Regions from separate parts of the Paenisporosarcina sp. P5_A11 genome, predicted to be linked through region 2. Evidence: riboswitches for the same ligand, from Rfam matches in the RefSeq annotation. Region 2 holds a riboswitch; each other region holds the start of a gene.
What was found. A riboswitch is a leader RNA that binds a small molecule or an ion and turns the genes downstream of it on or off. The one in region 2 is predicted to bind S-adenosylmethionine.
Positions count from the first base shown of each region.

Region 1: it holds a riboswitch for S-adenosylmethionine, as region 2 does, so the genes downstream of both, metK (methionine adenosyltransferase) here and AC1DOS_RS01345 (O-acetylhomoserine aminocarboxypropyltransferase/cysteine synthase family protein) in region 2, are expected to answer to the same signal.
Region 3: it holds a riboswitch for S-adenosylmethionine, as region 2 does, so the genes downstream of both, AC1DOS_RS05295 (methionine ABC transporter ATP-binding protein) here and AC1DOS_RS01345 (O-acetylhomoserine aminocarboxypropyltransferase/cysteine synthase family protein) in region 2, are expected to answer to the same signal.

Region 1 covers NZ_JBFUKT010000154.1:860-7,600, reverse strand. The annotation lists gene AC1DOS_RS15825 (transposase) at 1-1, shown strand, start outside; gene AC1DOS_RS15820 (NUDIX domain-containing protein) at 51-524, shown strand; gene AC1DOS_RS15815 (alpha/beta hydrolase family protein) at 502-1,287, shown strand; gene AC1DOS_RS15810 (hypothetical protein) at 1,293-1,742, shown strand; gene AC1DOS_RS15805 (hypothetical protein) at 1,760-2,197, shown strand; gene pckA (phosphoenolpyruvate carboxykinase (ATP)) at 2,235-3,821, opposite strand; SAM riboswitch class I at 4,021-4,144, shown strand; gene metK (methionine adenosyltransferase) at 4,345-5,541, shown strand; gene AC1DOS_RS15790 (gamma carbonic anhydrase) at 5,869-6,396, opposite strand; gene AC1DOS_RS15785 (alpha/beta hydrolase) at 6,575-6,741, shown strand, end outside.
Region 2 covers NZ_JBFUKT010000002.1:74,313-87,378, reverse strand. The annotation lists gene AC1DOS_RS01355 (homoserine dehydrogenase) at 1-943, opposite strand, end outside; gene metX (homoserine O-acetyltransferase MetX) at 916-1,971, opposite strand; gene AC1DOS_RS01345 (O-acetylhomoserine aminocarboxypropyltransferase/cysteine synthase family protein) at 1,988-3,277, opposite strand; SAM riboswitch class I at 3,395-3,511, opposite strand; gene AC1DOS_RS01340 (glycerol-3-phosphate acyltransferase) at 3,648-4,304, shown strand; gene pepT (peptidase T) at 4,462-5,703, shown strand; gene AC1DOS_RS01330 (DMT family transporter) at 5,700-6,665, shown strand; gene AC1DOS_RS01325 (ABC transporter ATP-binding protein) at 7,051-7,875, shown strand; gene AC1DOS_RS01320 (hypothetical protein) at 8,470-9,168, shown strand; gene AC1DOS_RS01315 (DUF3243 family protein) at 9,262-9,567, shown strand; gene AC1DOS_RS01310 (hypothetical protein) at 9,590-9,817, shown strand; gene AC1DOS_RS01305 (AI-2E family transporter) at 9,859-10,947, opposite strand; gene AC1DOS_RS01300 (NUDIX domain-containing protein) at 11,109-11,339, shown strand; gene AC1DOS_RS01295 (GNAT family N-acetyltransferase) at 11,599-12,171, shown strand; gene AC1DOS_RS01290 (GNAT family N-acetyltransferase) at 12,234-13,066, opposite strand, start outside.
Region 3 covers NZ_JBFUKT010000017.1:25,456-32,196, reverse strand. The annotation lists gene AC1DOS_RS05305 (aminotransferase class I/II-fold pyridoxal phosphate-dependent enzyme) at 52-1,215, opposite strand; gene AC1DOS_RS05300 (carbon-nitrogen family hydrolase) at 1,301-2,095, shown strand; SAM riboswitch class I at 2,166-2,274, shown strand; gene AC1DOS_RS05295 (methionine ABC transporter ATP-binding protein) at 2,378-3,391, shown strand; gene AC1DOS_RS05290 (methionine ABC transporter permease) at 3,381-4,052, shown strand; gene AC1DOS_RS05285 (MetQ/NlpA family ABC transporter substrate-binding protein) at 4,070-4,903, shown strand; gene AC1DOS_RS05280 (iron-containing alcohol dehydrogenase family protein) at 4,919-5,995, shown strand; gene AC1DOS_RS05275 (ArsR/SmtB family transcription factor) at 6,072-6,434, opposite strand; gene AC1DOS_RS05270 (SRPBCC family protein) at 6,434-6,741, opposite strand, start outside.

The sequences.
Region 1 (6,741 bases), on a different contig from region 2:
ATTGCTTTGCATGCCTTCGCTACACTAATTTAAAGGAGTGTAGCGAAGGCATGTTTTCTTTTGTAGATTTAAATCAAGTTGAAGTCACATTATCATTTGAAAAAAATACATTTCCTATTCCTGCCACGCATGTTCTGGTGTTAGCCAATAGGAAAGAGCAATGGTTACTTACAAAACATCCACTTAGAGGACTAGAATTTCCAGGTGGCAAAGTTGAACCAAACGAGACGTTAGTACAAGCTGCAAAAAGGGAAGTATATGAAGAGACAGGTGCTCAACTTGAAAATATGGAATGGTTTGCTGAATACATGGTCAATGACATAAACCCCTTTTGTAAAGTGGTTTTCCGTTCAACTGTAGTGTCAATAGATCCAAATGTTGCACAATTTGAAACAGAAGGCCCAGTCTGGGTAACCTTACAAGAATTTTTTAATTCGACTAATCTAAGTTTCCATATGAGAGATGAAGGTATGAGAAAAATATTGGAACAGGTGATGTTAGATGAAGCCGAACGGAACGATTGAACAAAAACGACCATATCCTAGTCCCAATCCAAATGTTCGATTAACAGAAGTATTGTATTGGTCATGTGGGTATCGAGTAAAAGGTCTACTTGCACAACCTTTAAGATCTGGTAACCAAGAAGGTATACTCTATTTACGAGGCGGAATTCAAAATATAGGAATGGTTAGGCCAGCTCGCATTGCTCAATTTGCAGCACAAGGTTTTGTAGTATTTGCTCCTTATTACAGAGGTAATCGTGGTGGCGAAGGACGCGATGAATTTGCTGGTGAAGATCGTTTTGATGCGGTATATGGAGTAGATGTTTTAAAACAGTTTTTATCCGTTAATCCCATTCACTTATTTGCCTTTTCTCGTGGAGGAATTATGGCGTTATGGACGGCCATATTGCGTGATGATATAACGTCTACCGTAACCTGGTCAGGAGTTTCAGACGTAATCCTTACTTATGAAGAAAGGAAAGATATGCGGAGAATGATGAAGCGAGTAATTGGAGGGAATCCAAATAATGCGCCTGAAGCTTTCGAAGAACGTCAACCTTTCTCACATATCAAAGATATTACTTGTTCACTTTTAATTATCCATGGGAAGAAGGATGTAAATGTTGGGATTGAGCATGCTAGTCGTTTAGAAAAAACGCTTGTAAAAGAAGGTAAAGTTTTTGAAACCTGGTACTTTAGTGAACATGATCATTTTTTCCCAACAAAAATTAATAATCAAATAATCAAAGACTTAACAACATGGATGAAACAACAAGGAGGGTAATGATTATGAAACATGTTCGGATTCTTTTGGAAACGACTCAAAAAGAAAATAAATCGTCAGTTCCTATAGATACCAGCTATTGGGAAAAATTATGGGATACTTATACAAAAGATTTTGCATCAGTCGAGATTCACAGTTGGCTTGAAGAATCTGAGCAAATTGAAGAACTTTCTAAGATATCGGCCAACTCAGTGGTTGAAGGTCTTGTAAAAGTATTCACTGTCACATTGAATGAGGAAAATTGTACATTTTTACGTAATCAATCTATAGATCCTAATGGTGGATTAAAATGGTTTACCTTATTCTTTTACAAAGAAGATGTTCAGATGCTTGAAATCGCACAATATGGCTCTGAAATTGTTCTCTATGGAGTAGATGAAAAAGAAGCAGAAGAATTACAAACATTGTTTCCAGAGAATGCCAATGCCGAATATTTTAAAGAGCACTTAATGTAAGTTATGGGAGGTTACTTATGGGGAATTTACATATAAAAAATGACACCTTCTCACATGGAAATGAAACAATAAAACGCATGAAGAATGTGGATTATTGGGTTCCTTTGATGACTGAGTTACTGCCAATCTTTACTGAAGTAGAAGTACGTTGTTGGAAAAATGAAACAGAATTGATTCTATTAATCAAACCTTTTGCACACACCATTAGAATTGAGACTGACTTAGTAATTTTTACCATGCCACTTACCCAGAAATTAAAAGATTTGTTCTTAAAATCTAGTAATGATACTAATAATATTAGATGGTTTTCATTACATTTTAAAAAGAATGGGTATCACATTTGTTCAGTAGAGCATTATGGTGTAGAACTTCATTTCAATCAAATCACCAAAGCAGACTCCATACATATTCAATCCTTTTTCAAAAACGATACGGTCTTTAACTATAGTGAATAAAAAAAGGCCTGCACACGAAGTGCAAGCCTTTTTTAAATTAAATAATTGGTCCACCTTTTGAAATGATTTCTTCAGAAACTGAGCCGAATTTATTGAAGTTTTTACGGAATTGATCTGCTAATTCTTTTGCTTTAATATCATAAGCTGCAGGATCTGCCCATGCATCACGAGGGTTGAGTACATTTTCAGGTACGCCTGGTACTGCTTTTGGAATCGCTAGACCGAATACAGAACCATTGTCTGTTTCCACGTCATCTAATTTCCCTTCAAGCGCAGCGCGAACCATTGCACGTGTATAAGCTAGTTTCATACGCTTACCAACGCCATATTCGCCGCCAGTCCAACCTGTATTCACTAAGAATACTTGTGCATCGTGTTGATCAATTTTCTTACCTAGCATTTCCGCGTATACAGTTGCAGGCAATGGAAGGAATGGAGAACCGAAACATGTTGAGAATGTTGCTTGTGGAGTCGTGATTCCACGTTCTGTACCAGCAAGTTTCGATGTGAAACCGCTTAAGAAGTGGTACATTGCTTGTTCTTTTGTCAACTTACTGATTGGAGGCAATACGCCAAATGCATCAGCTGTTAAGAAAATGATTGTATTTGGATGACCAGCAACTGAAGGGTCTACGATATTGTCAATTGCTTGTAATGGGTAAGCGGCACGTGTATTTTCTGTTAAAGAAATGTCTTCGTAATTTGCAATACGAGTTTCAGCATCTACTACAACGTTTTCTAATACTGATCCAAAACGGATAGCATCGAAAATCTGTGGTTCATTTTCACGTGTCAGGTTGATTGCTTTTGCATAACAGCCACCTTCAATATTAAATACACCATTGTCTGACCAACCGTGCTCATCATCGCCGATTAACTTGCGATCAGCATCAGCTGATAATGTTGTTTTTCCAGTTCCAGATAAACCGAAGAATAAGGCAACGTCACCTTGTTCACCAACGTTTGCTGAACAATGCATAGATAAAATGCCTTGCTCTGGAAGTAAATAGTTCATAATAGAGAATATTGATTTTTTCATTTCGCCAGCATACTCAGTACCACCAATTAAGATGATGCGTTGTTCCATTGAAACAATGATAAATGTTTCTGAATCCGTTCCATCGATTGCTGGGTCTGCTTTAAAAGTTGGTGCGTATACAATCGTAAATTGTGCTTCATGAGAAGCCAGTTCATCTTCTGTTGGGCGAATGAATAATTGATGCGCAAATAGGTTATGCCATGCATATTCATTAATTACTTGGATAGAAAGACGAGACTCTTCGTCTGCTCCAGCAAAGCCGTTAAAGACAAAAAGTTCTTCTTTCGATTTTAAATAAGTTACAACCTTCTTATATAAAGAGGAAAAAATTTCAGATGAAATCGGTCGGTTTACTGTACCCCAATCAATCTTGTCTTTTGAGATATCTTCTTCAACAACATACTTGTCTTTTGGAGAGCGTCCTGTATACTTTCCTGTCTCTACTTTTACAGCTCCAGTAGATGTTAAGACAGCTTCTCCGCGTAATGTTGCTTTCTCCACTAATTGTGGTACTGAAAGTTGTACATGCACGTTTTGGCCATTTAACAAATCGTTCAGCTCGTTGATAGTGTTCACTGAATTCATGTATATGTACCTTCCTTTTTTGTGTATTCCCAGTTAATTGGGGTGTTTTTTTCAATTCGATGATTAGTATAACACATTTAGCTTAATAATCTACACTAATAGCCTGATTAAATTCCTCATAATTTTATATTAATGAAGAATAATAAAAAATATTTGACATAGGTGGATTAGTTTATTATGATGTAAAACTGAACGGATACTCTTATCCCGAGCTGGTTGAGGGGTCAGGCCCTATGAAACCCGGCAACCTGCAATTATGAACCAAGTAGTAATTGGCAAAGGTGCTGAACCTGAAACAAGGTGAATTCCTTGGATGATAAGAGTGAAAGGTGCCTATACATGAATACCTTTCCTCATGTATTTTACGTGAGAGAGGGTTTTTTTTATGACATCTCCCTTTATCCTCGTGTGCAGAAGCCCGAAAAGGCGGAAGGTTTTATTCAACTGAATAAGCTGGACATGGGAAATGAGTACCGTTTGAATTTTCCGAGAGCAATCTCGAAGGATATAGGAGGAATATTAAATGACAACTCGTCGTCTATTTACATCAGAATCAGTAACAGAAGGGCATCCGGATAAGATTTGTGATCAAATCTCAGACGCAATTTTAGATGCTATATTAACAGAAGACCCGAACGCACGTGTTGCTTGTGAAACAACTGTAACAACAGGTTTAGTGCTTGTTGCTGGAGAAATCACAACATCTGCTTATGTGGATATTCAAAAAGTTGTACGTGAAACAGTTCGTGAAATTGGCTACACTCGTGCAAAATATGGTTTTGACTCAGAGACTTCTGCAGTATTGACTGCAATCGATGAGCAATCTGCCGACATCGCAATGGGCGTTGACAGAGCACTAGAAGCACGTGAAGGTTCGATGACAGATTCAGACATCGAAGCAATCGGTGCCGGTGACCAAGGGTTAATGTTCGGTTTTGCATGTAATGAAACACCGGAATTAATGCCACTTCCAATTAGTATGGCTCATAAGTTAGCTCGTCGTTTAGCACTAGTACGTAAAGAGGAAATTCTTCCATACTTACGTCCTGATGGTAAAACACAAGTAACTGTAGAATATGATGAAAACAATAAACCGTTGCGCATTGACACAATCGTTATTTCTACTCAACATCACCCAGAAGTAACACTTGAGCAAATTCAACGTAACTTGAAAGAACATGTCATCAATCCTGTCGTTCCGGCAGAATTAATTGACGAAAATACAAAATACTTTATTAACCCAACTGGTCGCTTCGTAATTGGTGGACCACAAGGGGATGCTGGTTTAACTGGTCGCAAAATTATCGTTGATACTTACGGTGGATACGCTCGTCACGGCGGTGGCGCATTCTCTGGTAAAGATGCGACAAAAGTTGACCGTTCAGCAGCATATGCTGCACGCTATGTAGCGAAAAACATCGTAGCAGCAGGACTTGCTGACCGTTGCGAAGTTCAACTTGCATATGCAATCGGTGTTGCTCAACCAGTATCAATCGCAATCGACACATTTGGTACAGGCACTGTAGAAGAATCAAAACTTGTTGAAGTGGTTCGAGCGTCATTCGACCTTCGTCCTGCAGGAATCATCAAAATGTTAGATCTTCGTCGTCCTATTTACAAACAAACTGCTGCTTACGGGCACTTTGGTCGTACGGACTTAGATGTACCATGGGAAAAAACTGATAGAGCTGCTCTTTTGAAAGAAAAAGCTAGCGAATAAAACAAAAACTGTTCTGGAGTAATTCTGGAACAGTTTTTTTATGAGGAAATATGGGTGAACGGGAATAAACCACTCGTGAAAGGGATTAAATCAAATTGAACGGGAATAAACCACTTTCGAATGGGATTAAATCCAAATGAATGGGAATAAACACAAGAATTTGATATGATTCATTTCACAACATCAGCGAAGCGAAAATCAAAGTAATTAGCACCATGCACATCGTTTCAGTGTGTTTTTGTAGGGAAATTGGGTGAACGGGAACAAAACAATTTGTGCGGGATTAAACCAATAGAAAAGAGCAGGCAATTAGATGCCTGCTCTTTTCTATTGGTCACTACTTTTCTGTTGCATCTCTTTGTAAATTTGCCCTTTTTCAGCGTATTCTTTTACAATTCGTCTCATATCAAGTTTGTCTTCATCATTCAATTCACGAATAACTTTCGCAGGCCGTCCTAATGCTAGCATCCCTGCTGGAATAACCTTGCCTGGAGGTACTAAGCTTCCAGCTCCGATAAATGCACCTTCACCAATTTCAGCGCCATCTAAAATGATTGAGCCCATTCCTACTAAAGCTCCTTTGCGAATGGTACAGCTATGTAATGTTACTTGATGTCCAATAGTCACTTCATCTTCTAAAATTAATGGAGCTGCAGGGCTTTGATGTAAGCAACATAAATCTTGAATGTTCACTTTGCGACCGATACGTGTTGAGTTTACGTCGCCACGAATGACCGTGTTAAACCAAATTGTAGACTCTTGACCGATTGTCACATCGCCACTGATTGTGACATAATCAGCAATATAAACAGATGGATCAATCAAGGGAGTTTTATTATTAAAAGAGTAAATCATTCTTTTACCTCATTTCTTATTGCGGTATAGTTTCATTATACATGGGTGTAAGGTCGTTATTAAGGCTAATTACCATTTCAGGATGTACTAAGTGACAATGATTTATTAATATCAAGATCACGTGGTAATATTAAAACAAGTATTTGTGATAAAATGAACTTGTAAAGGGGCGCTGTTCATGTGGAAATGGGAAGCAGATGGTCAAGCTAAAGCAGTCGTCGCAATTGTACATAGCGCGTACGAACATCATCGTAGATATGCATGGTTAATCGAAAAATTTAGAAGTTCAGGTTTTCATGTTGTCATGGGAGACTTGCCAGGTCATGGAGAAGCGGCTCGAAATAA
Region 2 (13,066 bases):
CATAATCTTCCACCATGACACTTGCTGTGGGAAATTTACCAGCTCCTGGTCCAATTAAAGTTAAAGTCCCAATGTAATTTGTATCAAGCGCAATCGCGTTGTTTACACCCTCAACTGCATACAACGGATGCTCGGGATCTACTAATCTTAGACCAACGCTTGCATGTAAGGACCCGTCTTGCTCTTCAATAATCTCTGCCACATGCCTGAAACGCAAACCTTCTCTTGTTGCACTTTGTACTTGTTCAAGTGTAATATCAGCAATTCCAGCAATCGTTACATCATCCCAATTCGGTTGTTTACCAAATGCCAAAGTACTTAATATCATAAGCTTTCGAAATGCGTCTTGACCAGAAATGTCATTAAAAGGATCTGACTCTGCATAGCCAAGTACCTTTGCTTCTTCTAAGGCATCATGAAACAAGCTTTCATGTATTCGCATTTGAGTTAAAATGTAATTTGATGTTCCATTTAATATCCCTTGAATTCTATGCACCTGATTCACAAGCAGAAGGTTTTTCAAGGTTTTTATTATTGGTACGCCCCCTGCTGTTGTTGCTTCATATCCGACATGGACACCTTGTCTTTTTGCTCGTTCTTGTAATTCTAAACCATACTTTGAGAACATTACTTTATTAGCTGTAATCACATGACAGCCTTTTTGAATAGACCTACATAGATATTGAAATGCCGGTTCTTCACCTACAATTGCCTCAAATACAACTTGAATATCGGGAATGTCTTCAATGTCTTGAAAGTTGTCAGTTACCATAACGCCTGGCGTTGCCATACGACTTTTTGTTGGTTCTCGTATTAGAATTGCTTTTACTTCTATATCCAATCCTAATGATTGTTTTAATTGATGTTTTCTTTCATTAAGAATTTGGAATATGCCTTGACCAACTGTTCCAAAACCTAAGATTGCTGCTTGAATCGTTGCCATGACTTTACCCCCAAGTGAACAGTTAATATATCTCCCCATGTCTCAAATTCAGTCAGAAAGCCATCATGACCGAATCGTGTGTTGACCATGCAGAAATGATGATCAGGAACGAGATGCGCAAAAGAGCAAATGTCCTCAGGTGGATATAGTAAATCATGTGTGAATGCTATGGTGATTACTTTTGCTTCAAATTGTTTCGCCGCTATTTCTATTCCGCCTCTATCCCTCCCGATATCATGAGTGTTCATTGCCCGTAATAAGGTAAGATAGCTGTTCGCATCAAAACGTTCCGTAAGTTTTGTCCCTTGGTATTTCATATAGGATTCGATTTCGAACAAACCATCACTTCTGGTCTTTCTTGCAAAACGGTCCTTATGTAATTGTTCACTACGATAAGTGACTAACCCCGCCATGCGTGCTGTTTCAAACCCTTTTATATCTGATGAACTCTTATAGTTTCCATTGCAATAGTTTGCATCTGTTTCAATTGCATGAATGCCAATATAATTATAGGCAATACCTGTATCACTTAAATAAGGGGTAACTGCTAATGGAATCAGTAAATCCATATCTTTTGGGTAGAGTAGTCCCCACTCCAGCACACGCATCCCACCAAGCGATCCTCCAACTACTGCATGAAGTCTATCAATTCCCAAAGCTAGTAATCCTTGTTTTTCAGCATGGACCATATCTCGAATTGTAATGGTTGGAAAGGATGAGCGATATGGTTCACCTGTTGTAGGATTAATTGTAGCTGGACCAGTTGAACCGGAACATCCCCCTAAAACATTCCATGTAATTACTTGAAATACATTCGTATCAATAACTTTTCCAGGTCCAATCATTCCACTCCACCAACCTGGTTTTTCCTGAGTTCCAGTAGCATATTGATTTCCAGTCAAAGCATGACAAACTAAAATAACAGGTGCATCTAATGGACCGCAAGATTCATATGAAAGTTCAACTTGTTCCAGTAGATTCCCAGACTCTGTTTGGAAGTTTCCGATTTCTACACTTCCTGTTGCCACTAATTCCACCTCCAAGTTAAATCGGTACGACGATTGCTTGATCTATCGCTTGCCTTAAATCAGCTAATAAGTCTTCTACCGACTCTAATCCCACTGAAAGTCGAATCAATTCTTCTGTGACACCTGACTTTCTTAATTCTTCTCCACTTAACTGTTGATGTGTCGTAGAAGCCGGATGAATGATAAGCGATTTGGCATCTCCTACATTGGCAACATGAGACCAGATTTTGACGTTATCGATGATTTTACGCCCTGCATCTCGTCCTCCTTTAATTCCAAAATTCACAATTGAACCGTATCCATTCTTCAAGTATTTATTAGCTAATTGATGAGATGGATGAGATTCAAATCCATTGAAACTTACCCACTCCACCGCTGGATGATTCTCTAGAAAATTAGCTACCGCCAATGCATTTTCATTGTGCCTCGGCACACGTAAATGTAACGTTTCGAGACCTTGCAAGAAAGAAAATGCATTATCTGGGCTTAGACATGGACCAAAGTCACGAAGTAGTTGAACTCGAAGTTTAATAGCGAATGCAACTTGAGGCACGTCAATCCCATAACGCAATCCATGGTAACTAGTATCTGGTTCCGTAAACTCAGGAAACTTCTCGCTATTCCAATCGAATTTTCCTGCATCAACTACCACACCTCCAATTGAAGTACCATGTCCACCAATCCATTTTGTTGCTGAATGTACTACTACATCAGCACCATATTCAATAGGATTACTTCCATATGGAGTAGCAAATGTATTATCAACAATTAACGGAATTCCGTGCGCGTGGGCTATAGTAGACACAGCTTCTATATCTAGAACATGGAGACTTGGATTGCCGATAATTTCCCCAAAAATGGCTTTCGTTTTTTCAGAAATGGCTCCTCGGAAATTCTCCGGATTAGTTGAATCGACAAACTTTACAGTGATTCCATACTTTGGAAGTGTTTTAGCAAACAAATTATAAGTACCACCATATAAATTACTAGCAGCAATGATTTCATCTCCTGCTCCTGCTATATTTAAAATAGAAAAAGCGATCGCTGCCATTCCACTTGATAAAGCTACTGCAGCTGTACCCCCTTCTAACAAAGCAACACGCTGTTCAAATACATCGACTGTTGGATTGCCTATACGCGTATAGATATTTCCAGCTTCTTGCAGCGCAAAAAGTTTTTGAGCATGTTCTGTATCTTTGAAAACAAAAGAAGTAGTTTTATGAATTGGTACCGCACGTGAGCCAGTAATCGGATCCGGCTCTTGCCCTCCGTGTAAAAGTAGCGTTTCTGGTTGAAGATTAGTCATTGTTTTTCCCTCCTGGTTTGTGGTTTAGATGGAAGTGTGGAGGCGAAAGAGGAGTTTTGGAATACAAAAAGCCCCTTCTTCGCTTAAGAAGAGGGGGCTCGCAATTGCGTATACCTCCTCTTATCTTTCAGATCCACATGAAGAAATCTGTAGGAATTAGCACCTTTGCAAGTTCATCACTTGCCGGTTGCTGGGCATCGTAGGGCCTAGTCCCTCTGCCGCTCTTGATAAGAGTATTTGATTCAATTTTCCATCTTGAGAAACAGTATATGTTTTCCAGGAAGAAAAAGTCAAGAAATAATTATTTTTTTTGAAACTTCAGCCAATAGTCAAACGTTTAAAGAGTGAGAAGAAAAAAGGAGTTGAGATTTTGAATCTTGCTTTATTGTCACTCATGATTATCCTATCAGGCTATTTAATTGGGGGGTTACATGGGTCCTACATCGCACAATGGATTTCAGGGGTTAATGTAAAAGATCAAGGTGTAAAGAATTCTGGGGCGTCTAATGCTACCATCGTGTTAGGATGGAAATTCGGGGCTTTAGTTGCGTTATTTGACATTGGTAAAGGATTTATCGCCGTTCTATTATTGGCCTATATTTTAGATACACAAAGTCTCTTTAATGGCTACACACCTACTCTACTTTTATTAATAGGAGCAGCTGTCGTTATCGGACATAATTATCCTTTGTGGATGAATTTTGATGGTGGCAAAGGAACTGCATCAATCATTGGGATTATGTTTGCTGTCGATTGGAGAATGGGCTGTATTGGATTGACCTTGCTCATATTAATAACTCTCATAACAGACTATTTACCAATTGGCGTTCTTTTTTTATACCTTACATTATTGGTTTATGTATTTTGGTTTATGGGAGGATTTTGGCCGAACTTCATCTCATTAGCTCTTTTCACTTTAGCTATTTGGAAACATAGAGAAAACATTCTACGTATAAAGCAAGGAACTGAACCTAAAGTGTCTACTGTTATGAAAAAGAAAAAAACGACATCTCCACAGGAATTCTAAGAGGATTTACTATATTTCTTACATTTACCTGTTTGGCAGCAGCCTCTTATTAGGTTAAAAAATATCCTATCTGATTTTTAATAGCATTCAATATTCCTAGATGATTCTGAAAATGATAAACTAATAATAGATTTATGAAATTAAGGAGTGGAATGTCATGCAAGAAATATTAATCGAACGCCTCGTGCGTTATGCAAAAATTGATACACAATCTGACGCAAACAGTTCAACTTGCCCTTCAACACCAGGTCAGTGGGACTTACTCCATGAACTTGAAAAAGAGTTGGCTGCGATCGGAATGGAAGACATTTCACTTGATGATAATGGCTATTTATTTGCTACATTACCTTCAAATATAGACCATGAATTGCCTACAATTGGATTCTTAGCTCATGTTGATACAGCAACGGATTACACTGGGAAAAATGCGAATCCTCAGCGCATCGATTGCTACGAAGGCGGCGACATTTCATTAAACGAAACAACAGTAATGTCTCCTACCGATTTTCCTGAGCTTAACAATTATATCGGTCACACTTTAATAACAACAGATGGCACGACATTACTTGGTGCCGACAATAAAGCGGGTATTGCTGAAATAATGACAGCTATGGAGTATCTGATAAATAATCCAGACATCAAACATGGCAAACTCAGAATTGCCTTCACTCCTGATGAAGAGATTGGTCGCGGACCTCATAAATTCGATGTTGAAAAATTCGATGCAAAATATGCTTACACGATGGATGGAGGTCCTCTTGGGGAACTACAATTTGAAAGTTTTAACGCTGCTGGGGCAAAAGTCATCACACGCGGAACTAGCGTTCACCCTGGATCTGCAAAAAACAAAATGGTCAACGCCTTAACTATTGCGATGAAGTTCCAATCTTATATGCCGGCATCTGAAGTGCCTGAAAAGACTGAAGGCTATGAAGGATTTATACACTTAATGAATTTCAGCGGTCATGTAGAAGAAGCACAGTTGTCATATATAATTCGTGACTTTGATCGGGAAAAATTCGACGCAAAAAAAGGATTGTTTGAAAAAGCAGTGGCTGAAATTAAAGCAGAGTATGGTTCACATGCTATTACAGTTGAACTAAATGACCAATATTACAATATGGGTGAAAAAATTGAGCCCGTCAAAGAAATTGTAGATATCGCACATCAAGCAATGACAAATCTATCTATTAATCCTTTAGTCCTGCCGATTCGTGGCGGAACTGATGGATCTCAATTGTCTTATATGGGCTTACCTACTCCAAACATCTTCACAGGTGGTGAAAACTATCACGGAAAATATGAATATATTTCGGTTGATAACATGGAAAAGGCTACACAAGTAATGATTGAAATGATACAACTGTTTGAAAAACAAGTAACAGGGTTGAATTCTTGAAAGAAATAGGGCTTGGAATCTTGGCATCTTTATTTTTTGCGGTAACTTTTATTTTAAACCGGTCAATGGAACTTTCCGGAGGAAGTTGGATGTGGAGTGCTTCATTACGGTATTTCTTCATGGTACCTTTTTTAATGTTAATCGTTGTACTTCGAGGAGGAATGGCAACACTCCTAGCTGAAATGAAGAGTCGACCTCTTCCCTGGTCTGGTTGGAGCTTTGTTGCATTTGTTTTGTTCTATGCACCTATTACATATGCAGCTGCTTACGGTCCTGGTTGGCTAATTTCGGGAACCTGGCAAGTGACAATTATAGCTGGTGTTTTATTAGCCCCTCTGTTTTTTATAACGATTCATACTTCTAATGGGATTCGTAAGTTTAGACAACAAATCCCTTTAGTGTCACTTGTCATTTCCATGGTCATCTTGATTGGAATTGTACTAATTCAAATTCCACATGCAAACAACGTGTCCACAGGTACACTTGTGCTCGGAACATTTCCAGTGTTGGTTGCAGCATTTGCCTATCCACTTGGTAATCGTAAAATGATGGAACTAACTGGGGGCCGTCTCGATTCGATTAGTCGCGTCCTTGGGATGACAATCGCATCACTTCCGGTCTGGATTTTACTAGCAGTTTATGCTGCCTTATCTGTCGGCCTTCCTTCTAGTAGCCAAGTTTTCCAAAGTTTGATAGTTGGCATTAGTTCAGGAGTAATTGCAACTACCTTGTTTTTCATGGCTACAGATCGTGTTCGAGAGAATCAAGGGAAACTTGCTGCAGTTGAAGCAACCCAAGCTACACAAATTTTATTTGTAATAGCTGGCGAAATGATGTTACTAGGTGTTCCTTTACCTGAACCCGTAGCGTTTATCGGGCTAGTTATCATTATTATTGGACTCTTTTTACACAGTTTTTACACAAAACTCTTGAAACAAAAACAAGCAAGATCCGTCTCTTAGACAGATCTTGCTTGTTTTTTTGTTTTATCATTATAACTATTGCCCCAGTCTCTAGTAACAGATTAAAAATTGCTTTTCCAAGAACTCAATAAGATGTTTTCTTTGGCCACTTTTACGCCTATTATGGCACCAAGTGGCATATAATTCTACTGGTATCGTCGGGAATCTAACTAGCCATATCTATAACTATCTTCTTAGCTGGTTTGTCCGATACCTCGCCTTTCGTTCTTATGAACGTAACTACTTATTCTTCGTTCCTTTGTCTTGTTCACAAGTTTGAAACGACTTTTCAACAAACAATGAAAATCATTCTCACTTGATGACAATTATGTGATATGATAACCACAGTGAGAATACCTATCAGTTCGATGGAGGCTATACAATCATGGTTACTGCTGTTAAAACTGAATCCCTATCAATTGGATATACAGATCGATTATTATTTGAGAATTTGGATTTACATATACCCCGTGGAGAAATTTCTGTTTTTGTAGGTAGCAATGGTTGTGGGAAGTCTACACTTCTTCGTTCGATTGCACGCCTATTAAAACCAACAAATGGCTCTGTTTTATTAGAAGGAAAAGATGTACACAGTATGTCTTCAAAAGAAGTTGCGAAAAAAATGGGTATTTTACCACAATCCCCTGTATCACCCGAAGGTTTAACGGTTCATGATTTGGTGAAACAAGGTCGTTATCCACACCAATCATGGTTAAAGCGCTGGACAGAAGAAGATACAGAAAAAGTTGAAGCAGCTATGGCAGCAACTTGCATTAGCGATTTACGTGACCGTGCAGTTGATACATTATCTGGTGGTCAACGTCAACGCGCTTGGATTGCCATGACACTTGCACAAGATACCGAGATCATATTACTCGATGAACCAACAACTTACTTAGACATGACACACCAAATAGAAATATTAGATTTGTTATTTGAATTAAATGAGAAAAAAAATCGTACCATTGTGATGGTGTTACATGATTTAAATTTAGCTTCACGTTATGCACACAATATCATCGCTATTAAAGATGGAAAAGTTCATGAACAAGGAAAACCTGAGGATATTGTTACTTGTGATTTAGTACGTTCTGTTTTTGGAATGGAGTGTCAGGTTTCCAAAGATCCAATGTTCGGTACACCTCATTGTATTCCTTTTGGACGCGGACGCTGTGTAGTACCTGAATTACACGCAGCTACAGGAGCATAATAAAAATAAGCAAACTGAGAACCTTTTAGCGACAAAAATACGCAGGTTTCCGGTGAGCTTTTGAAGGGGGATGTGACTTTGTCACGTCCCCCTTTTACTAGTACAGTTAATCTTGCAGCTTGGACGCCTTCGTTGCTCACCTACAACCTTTAGATTTTTAAATTTTGATTTACTAATGAATCATCACTCTCTTCAACAAACCAAGTAGCTGAAGATACAATTTCGGCTTCTGCAAGCCTACCTCTTTATTCTCTAGATTATAGTGCAACAAAAGATGCGTCAGAAGAGCACTGAAAACCCTCTTACATCAAAGAAATCAATCATCCTTTATATAAATTGTCACAACAAACTATAAAAAAATAGTCACTGAAACAAAAAAAATCCATGCATTGAGCACGGATCCGATAATCTAGACTTCCACAACTTAACGATGAGGGGGGTTAAGTTTGAAGTTAATCAGCGTCGATTTGGAGAAAAGTCGCTGACATGGTTTCTTCCCTAATTTTCAGAAAGAAATTCTCTTATACGATAATGATAATCATTATCACTTAACAAGTCAATACTTTATTCGGTAAAATTTTGTATACTTAATTTATGACTACTTTAACGAACGATCAAATCCGACAATTAAATATGTACAGCACCTATGTAACTCCACCAGCTCATGCATTATTTACACTGAAACAATTACAAGACATTGATTTTTTGTCTGTTGTACAAGCAGTTACAGGGATAGACAACAGAACCGTTGCCGCCTCTTATCTCATGCGTCGCTATGGCATGTTTGCATCAACACAATTTGTCATGTTAGCCACTTACGATGAAGTATGGTTAGGTGAACTTGATGACTTACAGTTTGCTGCAAATGTGGAATACGGAAATAAAGGCATCAGCATGTATATCAATAAAAATCACTATGTCGATATTGAAAACGAGCCTCGTCAAGTAATAATCCGAAAAATATTAAAGGATCAAATACATAGCTTGCTTATAAAAATCCGTGAGCATTCATCTGTTTCTCCTTTAACATTATGGGAAAATGTATTTGGATTTCTGTTGTGGCATTATGCAGTTATGCTCTCCCACTCCTCTACTTCAAAGCAAGCCAAAATAGATTTGGAAATATTAAAATCAGATGAAGTTTGGGATGGAATAGCTCCAAAATCTCTCTTCAACACGTATTTAAAAGGTTTAGAACCTGCTCAATTATTGAATACCACAGTTCGTACGACATGTTGTTTTTCAAAAGATGTCCCTGGTTTGCTAAAATGTGGTTTTTGCCCTCACGAATAGGATGAAATACCCATTTTACACATTGGGATGTTTTACTTGAGTGGAATTAGGATAAACCTAACCTAAGAAGATGAAAAGGAGCGTGTCTACGACATGGAAAACATTCAAGGTAAAGTTCAAGAAGAATTAAAAAACGTTAGTCCTGAAAAGAAAGATGAAATTTTAGCGAATTTTTCAACCTTTAAATCTTATCTTGGCGACAAAGTTGCAATGGGTGAAAAATTAGGTCTGGGTGAAGAACAACTAGCGAAAACAGCTGAGAAAGTAGCTGGATATTTAGCAAATAATGAAGAGCCAAAAAACAGTGAAGAAAACTTGTTACAAGAATTATGGAAGTCAGGCGACAAAGATCAACAACATGCTTTAGCTCACATGTTAGTTAATATGGTGAGAAAATAAGTATGTGCAAGGACGGATTGATATGACGAACAAACCTTTTGATGATAAAGAACACAAAAATCAAAAAGGCCGTAAATTAGACAATCCCGATTTAGTTGAAACAGAAAAAGAAAGTCTTTTCGATATGCATGAAGATATGCAAACGGTTGATGCCGTCCCCGTTGAGGAATTAAATCAAAAAGTTAAAGACGAAGAATATAAAAGTCATTCTAAAGACACTTCAGCAAGTGAAGAAAGATATCCAAAATAAACAAAACCCGGTCGCTCCAGTGACCGGGTTTTGTTGTTTTGCTATTCTTCTTCTACTGTTGATGTTGCTGCTTCTTTAATTTCTGATCGTCTAGCATAAGCATTTTTCAAAATTGTTTTAATAACTGCATACGTAGGAATAGCTAAAATGACCCCCCATAAACCGGCTATATTTCCTGCAGCTAAAATAATGGTTATGACGGTTAGAGGATGAATATCCAGTGCTCTTCCCATTACGTTTGGCGAAATTAAATTACTTTCAATTTGTTGTGCGATAAGCATGATTATTGCTACATAAATGGCCATCTGTGGTTCTTGAATGAAACCAATAATCAATGCGGGAATGACGGCAATAAAAGGACCTAAAAACGGAATAACATTTGTTAACAATCCGAAAAACGCTAAAAGGAGTGCGTATTTTAGACCAATTATAAAGTAGCCTATCAGCAACAAAATCCCAACTGCAACACTAACCACAAGCTGACCTTGAATGTATGCCTTTAAAGTCCCATCGATGTCCACCAGAGTTTTGCGAATCCATGTTTTACGTTCGCCACTAAAGAAGTTAGCAATAAAAGGGGCGAACTTTTCATGATCCTTCAAAATATAAAAAAGAAAGAACGGAACTAATACTAATGCAAATAACCCTTGAGCAATACTTTGAACGAATACAACTACCCAATTACTGAATCCTTTAGCAATATCTGTTGCTTTACTAGATTGATCGTTTATTGATTGCTCTATAGAATCTGGAAGCCGGTCCTTTTGATTTATAACAAAATTAATCATGTCTTCTACGCCTTGTGTAATTGCAGGTGCCTCTTCAACTAATTGGTTAACTTGTTTTGTTATTGCAGGACCAATGATGGATGAGAATATCCAGAAAATGAGACCCAATGCTACAAAGATGGCTAATAAACTTGTCCATCTCTTCCATCCTCTTGAATCTAAAAAATTCAGAATCGGTCTTGTTAAATAAAATAATACTCCCCCAAGTAAAAGTGGTAGGAAGATTGTCTGACCGATAATAAACAGCGGTGAGAAAATTCCTTTTACTTCTATAAACATTCTAATAATAACTAACCCGAGTAGTATTCCTACTCCTACTTGAAACCAAAGCTTTTTCGTCAAAAATTTCACGTCCTTGAATATGATTGTGACTCTTATTATAAGTTATTTTTGGCAATAAAGGGTATACATAGTATAAATGTTTTAGGGAGGATAAAATCATAGAATATTATCAAGAAATACGTCAATATGCGGGAAACCTTTCCCTTATCTTACCGGGAGCGTTGGTCATCATTCAAAATGAATTTAATGAAATACTGTTGCAAGAACGTAAACCAGGATTATTCGGTTTACCAGGTGGGTTTATGGATTTAGGTGAAAGTTTGGAAGAAACCGCAAGTCAGGAAGTTTTAGAAGAGACTGGATTATTCGTTTCAAATTTAGAACTACTTCACGTTTTTTCTGGTCCAGACTATTATTTAAAATTGATAATGGAAATGAATTTTATTCAGTAACAGTGGTTTATCGAACAAACACCTTTAAAGGAACACTTCAAGCAAACAAAGAAGAAACTTTTAGGTCGGGTTTCTTTCCAATTGACAACTTTCCCGATCAACTATTAGCTTCAAATAAAAACTTTCCAGAAAAATGTTTAGACATCTAGAAAAGTGGGTAAATATAATACCGAGGATTTTTTATCGCCTACTTTTTTCCTCTTAAGATACTACACAAACAAAAACTCCGCGTAAATACACTTTTAAGGAGACTGTTTAAATGAATTGGTACGAAAAACTCAATCAATACTTCCCAGTTGAAGAAATGAAATCAAAAGAGCACATGGAAACATTACTAGCTGAAAAAGGTAATGTTTATATAAAAGATGAAGGTCCAAAACACGTACTTATGTACGTTGAGTTTGAGAATTTTGTATTTGTTGATTACTTATTTGTATCTAAAGATGCTCGAGGTGAAGGATTAGGTCGTAAGCTATTAAATCAATTAAAAGAAAAAAACAAGCCTATATTACTCGAAGTGGAACCAGTAAATTATGAAGATACCGACACTGAAAAACGTCTTAAATTCTATGCTCGTGAAGACTTCAAACATGCATCACGCATAGGTTACATTCGACGATCTCTCGCGACAGGCGAAAATACAGTGTTAGAAATTTTATATTGGTCTCCAGTTAATGAAGATGAATTAGATATTTATAAAGCCATGAAATGGACATATGAAAACATTCATACTTTTAAAGATCAACATTTCTATGGTGAATCTTATGACCCTTCACATGAAGTTCTTGAGTTTAACGATGAAAAGAAAAGCAATATGTTAAAAGAATATTAATCAAATCCAAATGATGCTTTCGCTTTTTTATGAAAAATTAGATACACTTTAATCGGACCGACTCACTTTGAGTCGGTTTTTATTTTGTACTCATAGTAATCTTGTGCATGTACTGCCTTAAATCCTACCGATTCATATAGCTTTAATGCGTGTGCATTTTTTGTTTCGACTTCCAAATGAACGGAATGTCCTAATTCATTTTGTTCATTTACAACTTTACGAAGTACATTTCGTCCTATTCCTTTTCCTTGGTACTCGGGTAGAATGGAGAAACCATAAATCCAAGCTTCTCCTTCTTCACGTTTCACTCTGACTTTTCCAATCGTATTGTCATCCACAATAATCATGAGCATATCGGTGTCTTCATCGCTGTCAATCCGACTTTCCATCGCTCTAGCGTCTTCTTCTGGCACTCCGAACGCTTCAATATCCAATCGAACTCTCATGTCTATATCTTCTATCGTTGCGTGTCTCAAAATGAAACCGTCTGATGCTTCGAGTATTTGTGGTTGCCAATGCATTTGATGTTCAGTGAATTTGTAACTAGCTCCATGTTTGCCTAGAAATGTTTTTGCTGCATCTGAGCTTGCTGGGGCATTAAGTAGTACTTTCTTAAAACCTTGATCTTTGATCGTTTCTTTTGCTTTATTAAACATCTCATTAAAATAACCTTTACGGCGTTCGTTAGGTTTCACCATTCCGCATACTTCTGCAGTTGAACCAAATGAATATACACCCAAAAATGCGATCAATTCTTCATTTTCATACTTTAGAAAATCAAATTGATCCGTCTCACGGCTACGTAGCATTTCCCAGTTAAGTTTTAGTTGTAAGCTGTCATATCTTTCGCATTCTTTTTGAAGTATTTCAATATCCTTTAATTGCTTAGTCGTTA
Region 3 (6,741 bases), on a different contig from region 2:
ATCGGTTTTTTTGTGTTCATATGTCTGGTCTAACCTAACTAGCTAGCCAAGTTAGAAAATATCTAGTTTACTAATGCGCTGAACGGCTTCTTCTAAACGGTCCTCGTCTACTAATAGGCCAACACGAATATAGCCTTCACCAAATTCACCAAAGCCATTTCCAGGGGCTACGGCTACATCTGCTTCATTTAACAGCTTATCTGCGAAGCTTTGGCTTGTGTATCCCGTTGGAACGGGCAACCACGCAAAGAATGAGCCTTGGGGGGCTTCTACTTGCCATCCTATACGGTTGCATGCATCGATGAATACATTTCGACGCTTTTCATAGCGATCAACTAATTCCTGCACACATGTTTGATTGTCATTTAAAGCAGCGACGGCTGCGTGTTGGACAGCTGGGAATAGGCTTACAAACATGTGATCTTGTATCAAGTTAAGGGCTTCAATTATTTGTGCATTTCCTACAGCAAATCCTACGCGCCATCCTGCCATGTTGTATGTTTTGGATAAGGTGTACATTTCAATTCCGATGTCTTTTGCACCGTCTGCTTGTAAGAAACTTACCGGTTTTATTCCTTCGAATCCAATGGCTCCATAGGCAAAATCATGTGATACAGCAATTCCATTTTCCTTAGCAAATGCTACAGTTTCGTTGAAGAATTCGAGGTCTGCCGTAGCTCCTGTCGGGTTGTTTGGGTAGTTAAGATACATAAGTTTCGCGCGTTCTTTACTTTCTTCAGAAAGCATATTGAAATCAGGTAAAAAATTATTTTCTGCTATAAGTGGTAACGTTTCATAGTTGACGTCGGCCATCATTACTCCTGACATATAGTCTGGGTATCCAGGGTCTGGTAGTAGCATCCAATCTCCCGGATTTAATACGGCCATAGGCAATTCAACAAGCCCGATTTTTGTTCCAAATAATACAGCGACTTCTGTTAGTGGATCGATGTCAACGTTATATTCACGTCTATAAAAGGCAGCTGCTGCTTCTTTCAATTCGCTTATTCCGCGGAAGGGCGAATATTTATGAGTAACAGGATTTTCAGCAGCTATTTGTAGTGCTTTTACGATATGTGGAGGTGTTGGTTGGTCAGGGTTACCTTGACCTAAATTAATTACATCGCGACCTTGTGCCACTGCAGCTCCTACTTTTTGTACAAGAGAAGCAAAAAATTGTGGAGGTAATTGTTGTAGTCTTTTCGAGAGTTCCATGGCGTTTCCTCATTTTCTAAATTAGTTGCAATCGTCAGCCAAATCTTATAACCTTTTGAGTAACTTGTCTATAGGTGGTGTATCCATGAAAATCGCTTGCATTCAGCTCGACGTAGCGTTTGCTGAACCTGAAAAAAATTTTTGCAATGTTCAAAGATTAATTGAAAAAGTAGTTGGTGAAGGTGCAGAGCTCGTTGTTTTACCTGAAATGTGGAATACTGCTTATGCATTAACAGCATTAGAAAACCTTGCCGACATTGAAGGAGAGCGTACGAAAAAATTTCTTTCTGATTTGGCGCGAACACATCACATTCATATCGTAGGTGGTTCGGTTTCAACGAAAAAAGGAGTCAACTTCTACAACACGATGTATGTATATTCGAACGATGGAGAGCTTGTTGGTGAATACGATAAAGCGCATTTGTTCCGTTTGATGGATGAACATCTATACCTACAAGCAGGAAATAAGGAAAATATGTTTTCTTTAGGTTCTATCCAAGCTGGTGGCGTCATATGTTATGACTTAAGGTTTCCCGAATGGTTACGGGCACATGCATTAGCAGGAGCAAAGGTGTTATTCATTCCAGCACAGTGGCCGTCGACACGCATTGATCATTGGAAGATCTTACTTCAAGCGCGTGCAATAGAAAATCAATGTTTCGTAATTGCAGTGAATCGTATTGGTTCTGATCCAAACAATCAGTTTAATGGCCAATCCATGATTATTGCGCCGTGGGGGAAAGTGTTGTGGACCGGTACTGAACATGAAGAATACGCGGTAATTGATGTTGATTTTTCCGAAGTTGAAGAAGTGCGCACACGTATCCCTGTGTATGAAGATCGAAGACCGTCACTTTATCTACCATTGTTTGAAAAGTGAAAAAAGGTTTGACACTCGTTAATAAACATCGTAAGATTTAGTTCGAGCAACAAATACAACTACATATGGAAACTTATCAAGAGAGACCGAGGGATAGGCCCTATGACGTCCGGCAACCCCCAGCAATAGCTGGGAAGGTGCCAATTCCTACAGAATGATTTCATTCTGAAAGATAACCCAAAATCCATTTTTCGGTGCCTCTTTCATAATGAAAGGGGCATTTTTTATTTTGTTAAAGTCTACGGATTGTGTTTTCTAGAAGGTAAAAAGGAGCTTGTTGTTATGATACGAATAAATGATTTATCTAAAGAATACAAAACAAAAAATGGCCTGGTAATGGGTGTGGATCGAGTTAATCTCACCATTTCTGAAGGGGAAGTTTTCGGAATTGTGGGGTATTCCGGAGCTGGCAAGAGTTCTTTACTCCGTTGTATCAACTTACTCGAAAGACCAACCAGTGGCCAGATTGAAGTAAATGGACTTGATCTAACAAAATTAAAGGGAGAAGAATTACGCAAGGCGCGCTTGAAAATCGGCATGATTTTTCAACACTTTCACTTGATTAGTCAAAAGACAGTAGCTGAAAATATTGCATTCGCATTAAGAGCGGCAAACACACCAAGAGAAAAAATGACGTCTCGTGTAGTGGAGCTTCTTGAGATGGTTGGTTTAACTGATAAAAAAGATGTGTTTCCAGCACAACTGAGTGGAGGGCAAAAACAACGTGTTGGAATAGCACGTGCACTTGCAAATAACCCTTCCTTGTTATTGTGTGACGAAGCAACCTCTGCGCTTGATCCAAACACAACTTTATCAATTCTACGATTGCTAAAAAAGATAAACCGCGAATTAAACATCACGATTGTGTTAATCACGCATGAAATGAATGTAGTGAAAGAGATTTGTGACCGTATGGCAGTCATGCAAGATGGGCGAGTAGTGGAGGAAGGGTCAGTATACGAGATTTTCTCAAATCCAAAAGCTGAGCTGACTAAAGAATTTATTAGTAGCGTGCTGTCATTTGAAGTGCCACAAACCATTTTGGATAAAGTTACTGGAAGTATTGTAAAAGTAATGTTTAAAGGTGATGTGGCGGGTGAAGGTGTTATTTCAGATATGGTTCAGCATTTTGAAGTACGTGGGAATTTCTTGCACGGCTCGATTGAATACATACAAGAAGTGCCGCTAGGTTTGTTTTTAATGGAAATTCAAGGACATCCAGACAATATTAAAAGAGCTATTACGTATATGGAAGGACGCGGAGCGCAAGTGGAGGTGATTCGAAATGGGCATTGATATCCAGCACGTGATTGAATTATGGCCAGACATACTCAAAGCATTTGGGGAAACGATGTATATGATTGGGATTTCACTGACGGTTGCGATTGTGATTGGATTACCCCTTGGTATTGTACTTTTCATTACCGATCGAGGATTGTTTTTAGAAAATCGAATTATAAAAGGAATACTCGGTTTTATTGTAAATATGGTACGTTCGATTCCGTTTATTATTTTGTTAGTTGCACTTATACCATTAACCAAATTGCTTGTTGATTCAACGATTGGACCAGCAGCAGCTAGTGTTTCTTTATCGGTTGCGGCCACTCCATTTTTCGCGCGAATTGTTGAAACATCACTCCGAGAGATTGATAAAGGCGTTATTGAAGCTGCAGTTGCAGTAGGAGCAACCCCTTGGATGATTATCAAAGATGTGTTATTGCCAGAATCGAAGTCGAGCATTGTGCAAGGAGTGACGATGACCATCATTAGCCTAGTTGCTTACTCCGCAATGGCTGGGGTAGTAGGCGGCGGCGGAATTGGAGACTTGGCAATACGGTTCGGATATTACCGTTATGACAATACAATCATGGTTGTCACGGTAGTAATTTTAATTGTTCTCGTTCAAATCATTCAACAGTTGGGTGACTGGACGTCTAAAGCAATAGATAAACGATAAAAGGGAGAGAGACAGAGATGAAAAAAATTATATTTTCGATTATGTTACTGGTACTAGTAGTGGCTCTTGCAGCATGTGGAGGAAGTGACGAAGAAACTAAAGGTAATGTGGATAACGATAATTCAGTAAAATTAGGTGGATCAGCAGGTCCTTACAGCGACATGTTGAAAAAGGCTATTAAACCAGCTCTTGAAGAAAAAGGCTACAAAGTAGAAATCGTTGAATTCAGCGATTACATTCAACCTAACATTGCGCTAGACAATGGAGATATTGACGCTAACCTTTTCCAACACTCCATTTATATTAAGAACTTCTCGAAAGAAAATGATATGGAATTAACTGGACTAATCACAGTGCCAACAGCACCAATGGGCATTTACTCTAATAAATATAAATCCATAGAAGAAGTGAAAGATGGTGCAACAATAGCGATTCCAAATGACCCAGTCAATGCGGCCCGTACTTTCCTAATCTTACAAGATCATAAATTAATAGAATTAGATTCAAATGCAGAGCCTTTGACAGTGTCAGAGAAAGATATTAAGACCAATGCGAAAAATTTAGTGTTCCAACCAATTGAAGCAGGTCAACTGCCTCGTTCAGTAGATGGTGCAGATTTAGCAGCAGTTCCAGGAAACTTCGCTTTAGCAGCAGATATGAAATTACGAGATGCGTTAATTTTAGAGAACATGCCTGATCTCTACCGTAACCTCGTGGCTGTTACGACTGCAAACAAAGACTCGCAACTTGCGAAAGACTTAGTGGAAATCGTAGAAGCACCTGAATTTGAAGGAATTATCGACTCAGAATTTGAAGGTTTTGGTAAACCTGAGTGGATGAAAAACCGTTAAGAGAGAAGGAGTCTTATGGAAGACATCATTATTCGCGGAGCACCGACTGAATATGTTTGTAAGAGTGGGGCGCTAGATGAACTTGAAGACAAGTTAGTGTCTAGAAATATCAAACGTGTACTCATAGTTTCAGGTGTGAAGTCATGGTATGCGGCACGCTACTATTTTCCCAGCCTAAAAAGCATTCATGTATCGCACGTTTTTTATAAAGGTCAGTGTACAGTAACTGAAATCTCCAGAGTGGCTGCGCTAGCACAGAGTCATTCCGTAGATGCAATTATTGGTGTGGGAGGCGGAAAAGTGTTGGATGTCGTAAAAGCGGTAGCTTACACGAGTGAAACCAAGGCAATCTTAATTCCAACGCTCGCTTCGAACTGTGCACCCTGGACACCGCTTAGTGTTATCTATTCTGATGAAGGTATGATGACACACTATGATGTGTATCCAATGAGTGTTGACATCCTTCTTGTGGAGCCACGAATTTTAGTGGAAGCCCCCATTCCACTTCTCGTCGCAGGCATTGGAGATACATTAGCTAAGTGGTATGAAGCAGACGTTCAAATTAGCAAGTTAAGCAATCCATCGGTTGCGCTAAAGGTCGCTCATCATACTGCGCGGTTATGTGCAGAAGAAATGTTTGAACATGCAGAAGAAGCCATTGATGATGCGAAAGAAGCAAAAGTGTCAAATGCATTCGTCAGAGTAATTGAATCGATAATTATGCTTGGAGGAATGGTAGGCGGATTTGGTGATCGCTATGGTCGAGTCGCAGGTGCGCACTCCATACATAACGGCATGACCATTGCGCCAGAGTCACATAAAGCATTACATGGAAATAAAGTGGCTTATGGCATTTTGGTTCAATTGCTTCTCGAACAGAAGGAAAGTGAAGTTGAGCGACTATGTCCGTTTTATCAGAAACTGGGTTTGCCGACTTCGCTTTATGATTTAAATATTCCGAGTAGATGGATTGATGATATTGCACAACAATCCACAAGAAATGAAGAGTCCATTCATCACATGCGTAGTGAAAAAATAACAGCTACTGAAGTGGCACAAGTCATGCGACATTTAGAGTCAAGGTTCTTGTAAAACCATGAATTCGATTATTTAAAAAAGACCGACATAAAAACTTTGTCGGTCTTTCTCTATGTCAACTTTGTTATTACTATTTCTCAACTTCGGTTTTAATGACGTGTATTCTACTTTCTCCATCACTTTCAACAACATGTTTAAGTATTGATAATTTGTTGTTCCAAAATTGTTCGTAAAAAGAAAGCCACTGTTTTAATTCTTCTAAAGGTTCTGGTTGTAACTGATAGAGTTTTTCCCTCCCTACCTTTCGTCCACTGACTAACTTTGCTTCTGAAAGGATATGAAGATGTTTTGCAATGGCTGTACGACTCATAGTGAAATGAGATGTTATTTTTGAGATGGGTAACTCTTTTCCAGTAAGTATGCGAAGTACCTCTCTACGGGTTGGATCAGCAATAGCTTGGAATACATCATATTTTTCTGCTGAATTAGCCACTATTCCTCAACAACTTTTTTAAGTCGTTCATTAACAATCCCCATCCAACCATGATCCATTCTGTCGCGGATAACTGAGCTTTTGTCATTTGCTTTTGGAAGGATAGCATCTGGTTGTTTCCAACCACTATGAATAAGGGTAAACTCAGTTTTACCACTGACCTCTATTAATATAAAAGTAACAATCCATCCTTCTGTGTCCCAAGTAAAAGTAAGTCGATTAGGAGCATCTAATTCAACGACTTTACATGGTGATGGACCGAATGGCGATTGGACATGAAATTCATGTCCGACTTTCGCTTGAAAAT